DNA from 2 places in the Levilactobacillus sp. genome. Region 2 is predicted to be linked to the other one. Evidence: predicted binding sites of a transcription regulator. Region 2 holds the regulator's gene; the other holds the start of a gene.

Region 1 (2,478 bases), on a different contig from region 2:
TTTGGGTATTGAGCTTTTCGACCACTACGTTCATCGTATCTGCGACGTGGGTCTTTTCTTGACGCATCAACACCGTCATGAAGCTGTTAAAGATCAGCAGGACGATGACCGCGAAAATGACCAACACGCCAAAGGCCGTTGACAAGGCCCATTCCCATTTTAACGAGAACCGAAACCCGGGCTTCTTAGCTTGATCATCATCTGCCACCGTAGCCGCTACTGGCGGTTCAGGGACCGCTGGTTTTTCAGGAACTTTAGGTTCTTCTGGCGATTTCACGAACGCATCACATACCCTGTCCCCCGAACCGTCTGGATGTAACTCTTCTGGCCGGCGACATCAATTTTGTTCCGCAAGTAACGGACGTATACATCGACCACGTTAGTCTCAACCTCAGACTCGTAGCCCCAAACCTTGGTCAACAGGACGTCCCTGGCCAAGACCACGTTGATATTTTCCATCAACGCCAGGAGTAATTCGTATTCCCGCTTGGTCAGGTTGATCACCTCGTCGCCACGGCGGACGATGCGGTTTTCCTTTTCAATCGTTAAGTCTTTAAACTTCACGGTCGTTTGCTTGGTGTTCTTCTGTTCGCCTTCCAGGTGAATCCGCCGCAGCAGGGCCCGGACCCGTGCCAACAATTCTTCAATCGCAAATGGCTTGACGATGTAATCGTCGGCCCCGTGGTCTAACCCGGAGACCCGATCGATCACGGAATCGCGCGCCGTCATCATGATGATCGGCGTACTCTTCACTTCACGCACCCGCCGGGCCACTTCGATCCCATTCAATTCAGGTAACATCAGATCCAATAAGATGACATCAAAGTCTTGGGATAAGGCAGCTTCCAAGCCGGTCCGTCCGTTAAATTGGACGTTGGTCTCATAACCTTCATGCTTTAGTTCTAGTTCGACAAAGCGGGCAAGGTTTTTTTCATCTTCAATAATTAAAATTCGACTCATTACACTTTAACTCCTCTGGCTATTTCACGGCGGCACCACCAGTTAAAGCCTCACTGGCAGTGGCCGTCCGATATTCATTTCAACATTTAATTTTATCATATTTCCTCTTACTTGTATGCAAATCCGCGTGGCTTCTCACATTTAGTTTAATCTTAAGCACCTAAACCGGCAAAAAATCCTTCACTTGTAAAATTCAACCGGTTGCATTCGATAGTTAAGTTAGCTTTTGAAAACGGTTATGTCGTTTGCTTCACATTGTTAAATAGCTTATGATGACAATGAATAGGCGTCATAGTGCCACTTATCAGTCATCTTGAGTAAATCTTAATAATTTTTGTGCAAAATTTCACTTGAAACTGACAACTTTTGCAGTATACTGAGTCTTGTAGATAAAAAGAAAGAGGGATTGTTTTCATGAAAGCAGCAGTTATTCGCGATTCAGTTGATGGTTACGTAGATATTAAGGATGTTACCCTGCGTCCCATTACGCACGGTGAAGCCTTGGTAAAGATGGAATATTGTGGTCTCTGTCACACCGATTTACACGTCGCTGCCGGTGACTTCGGTAAGCAACCCGGCCGGATCATTGGTCATGAAGGTGTCGGTAAGGTTATCCAAGTTGCCGATGATGTTAAGAACCTGAAGATTGGCGACCGCGTTTCTATCGCTTGGTTCTTCAAGGGCTGTGGCCACTGTGAATACTGCTTGACTGGTCGGGAAACCCTTTGCCGCAACGTCAAGAACTCTGGCTTCACGGTTGATGGCGCGATGGCTGAAGAATGCATCGTGGACGCCAACTACGCCGTTAAGGTACCAGATGGCTTGGACCCAGTTGAAGCCACTTCCTTAACTTGTGCCGGTGTGACCATGTACAAGGCTCTGAAGGTCGGCGAAACCAAGCCTGGTCAATGGGTTGAAGTCGTTGGTGCCGGTGGTTTAGGCAACTTGGCTATCCAATACGCCCACAACGTCTTCGGTGCCCACGTGGTTGCCGTTGATGGGAACCCTGACAAGTTGGCCGCTGCTAAGGCTAACGGTGCCGAACTGCTGATCAACCGGCATGACGGTGACGTTGCTGAACAAATCCAAGAAAAAGTTGGCGGCGTGGACAATGCCCAAGTCACGGCTGTGAACAAGGATGCCTTCACGCAATCCGTCAACGCCTTGAAGCCAGATGGCAAATTGGTTGCCGTGGCCTTACCACAAGGTGACATGGAATTAAACATTGCTAAGACGGTCTTGGATGGGATCTCCGTTCGCGGATCCTTAGTTGGGACGCGGCAAGACCTAGCCGAAACCTTCCAATTCGGTGCTGAAGGCAAGGTTCACCCAATCGTGCAAACCCGTCGTCTTGACGAAGTTAATGATATCATTGATGAAATGAAGAATAACCAAATCGTTGGCCGGATGGTTGTTGACTTTACTAAATAAGCCACTGATTTGATCTAGGGGTTGTCGTTCGCTCAGGCGGACGGCAACCTCTTTTTTGTCTTGCTCAGATGGCTTTTGGGTGTTCAC
Region 2 (2,478 bases):
CTGCTATGGGGAACACCTTCAGCCTGAGGAGCGGTCTTCCGGTTCGCTTGAAAGCCTGGCAAGACCACCAGTCTCTCAAGTCGTCCCGCGCTGTAACCTGGCAAATAACGCCAGGTAACACCGCCGACACAGCCGGCTCCGCCCTGGCTGCCTCCGGCAAGGTTGACGGTTATCAGTAACACTGTGTTAATGAAAGACTAGTTGTCAATGTAGCTACTACCTGGGATTAAAGCAACTGTTACTAGCACGCACTACCGTAGCCGAGAGTGCGCCAACAGGCAACTGTCGTCACACTCTTTTTAAACGGCAAGCGGCCAGTGATTCCTTGCTCACCAATCCGTTTAGCCCGTTGTTTATAGCTGAACTTTCACAAGTCTGATTTGTGAAGGACATTTAGCGGTCCTCGAACTGACTTTTCTGGTGGCGTTTTCACAAAGCGTAAACAAAAAGTCGTAATCCCCCAAAAGATTACGACCCCGTTCTATTCTTTGCTGTTGTAGTGTTCCAAGAAGTAAATCAACGTTTGTAATTCGTTGGTCAAGTCCACGTTTTGGACCCGGACGTCCTTGGGTACCGTGACCCGCAATGGCGTGAAGTTCAAAATTCCCTTCACCCCACCGGCGACGGCATCATCCGTGACGGATTGGGCGACGTCGGACGGCACCGTTAAGATAGCGACCTGAATCTGTTGTTCTTCCAGCTGTGTCCGCAATTCCGTCATCGGATAAATTGGCACACCGCTTTGAATCGTGTTGGCAATGTCGGCGTTCACGTCAAAAGCGGCGCTGATCCGGACGTTGCCATCCTGGTGGAAGTTAAAGTTCAACAGGGCATGACCCAAATTTCCGACCCCGATTAAGGCCACGTTGGTCAGCCGATCTTGGTTCAGAATCTTCTTGAAGAATTTAATTAAACTTTCAACATCGTAGCCGTACCCCCGCTTACCCAGGGCACCGAAGTACGAAAAGTCTCGGCGAATGGTGGCAGAGTCAACTTTGACCGCCTCAGATAATTCAGTCGAGGAAACACGCGTCTTGTCCGCGTCCAACAGGATATTCAAGTAGCGGTAGTAAATGGGGAGCCGCTTAGCTGTGGCGCGGGGAATCTTTTGTTCTGTCAAAAACGAGACCTCCTAATCAATCTTGCTGGTCACTGCCAGTCTGGCAATAACCATTTCTCTAAATGACAATCTGATTGTGAAATTTACTTTCTTACAAATTATAGCATAACCGCCCGCCTTGTGAAAGAAATTGCAATACTTTTTCACAATTCTTTAGGAATTTCGGTCTAATTGCAGAATATGCTAAAATAGACCTACTGAGGTTTTGACTGAAAGGCACCCAAACTGCCGCGTAAACCAAAGATTTTCAAGATATCTCAATTACCCTAAAAATAATGAATACCCCATCAAGGAGGTCATACCGTGATTCTTTTGCAAGTCCAACAGGTTACCCGGCGTTTCGGGGCGACCGTCTTATTTGAAAATGTAACCATGGACGTCCCCGAGCATGGCCGCGTGGCGCTAGTTGGCCGCAACGGTGCTGGGAAGTCCACCCTACTGAAAATGATTGCCGGCGAAACCACCCCGGACGTCGGTCAGATTACGACCAAACGGGGGCTGACCATGGGCTACCAAGCCCAAAACGCCGGACTGGCCTCGTCCAAGACCGTCTGGAACGAAATGCTCGACGTCTTCGCTGAGGTCCGCGCCACCGAAAAACGCATCCACGAACTGGAACAGCAGATGAGTGATCCCGCCGTGATTGCGGATACCGAACAGTTCCAACAGATCAGTGCGACCTACGATCAGCTCCAACAAGACTTTAGCGACCACAACGGCTACGGCTACCAGGCCGAAATTCGTGGCGTGCTCCACGGTTTTGAATTTGGCGAAGAATACTACGACAAGCCCATCAACGAACTTTCCGGTGGGCAACGCACCCAACTGGCCTTGGCCAAACTGTTGCTGGAAAAGCCCGACCTGTTGATTCTCGATGAACCAACCAACCACTTGGACGTCGAAACGCTCACCTGGTTGGAAGGCTATTTACAGGGCTATTCTGGCGCCATTCTAGTCGTTTCCCATGACCGCTACTTCCTGGACCACGTAGTCAATGACGTTTACGACATGGCTCACGGCGGATTGGATCACTACCCCGGCAACTATTCGCACTACATCGATGCCAAGGCCGAACGGCTCAAGCGGGAATGGAAGGAATACGACAAGCAACAGACCGAGATCAGCAAGCTGGAAGACTTCGTGAACAAAAACATCGTCCGGGCTTCAACCACCAAACGGGCCCAGGCCCGACGGAAGCAGCTAGAAAAGATGGACCGCATCGCCAAACCTGAAGGCGATGAAAAGGTCGCCCGCTTCACCTTTAAGCCTCACCGGCAAAGCGGTAACGTCGTGCTCGACGTGGTCAACGGCGCGGTCGGGTATGACGACCAGGTCCTCTGCGCACCCGTCAATTTGGA

The links. The regulator Rex, encoded in region 2, represses fermentation and respiration genes when NADH is low (regulators of the CRP and FNR family bind a similar motif). The targets are predictions, from matches to a motif close to TTGTGAANTANTTCACAA.
Region 1: adhP (alcohol dehydrogenase AdhP) is a predicted target of Rex. The motif match lies at 1,295-1,312, and genes of this name have one in related genera.

The regions. Positions count from the first base shown of each region.
Region 1 covers NZ_JALCJA010000001.1:57,449-59,926, reverse strand. The annotation lists gene LKH74_RS00380 (HAMP domain-containing sensor histidine kinase) at 1-208, opposite strand, end outside; gene LKH74_RS00375 (response regulator transcription factor) at 274-960, opposite strand; gene adhP (alcohol dehydrogenase AdhP) at 1,375-2,391, shown strand.
Region 2 covers NZ_JALCJA010000005.1:92,534-95,011, reverse strand. The annotation lists gene LKH74_RS09285 (redox-sensing transcriptional repressor Rex) at 482-1,120, opposite strand; gene LKH74_RS09280 (ABC-F family ATP-binding cassette domain-containing protein) at 1,424-2,478, shown strand, end outside.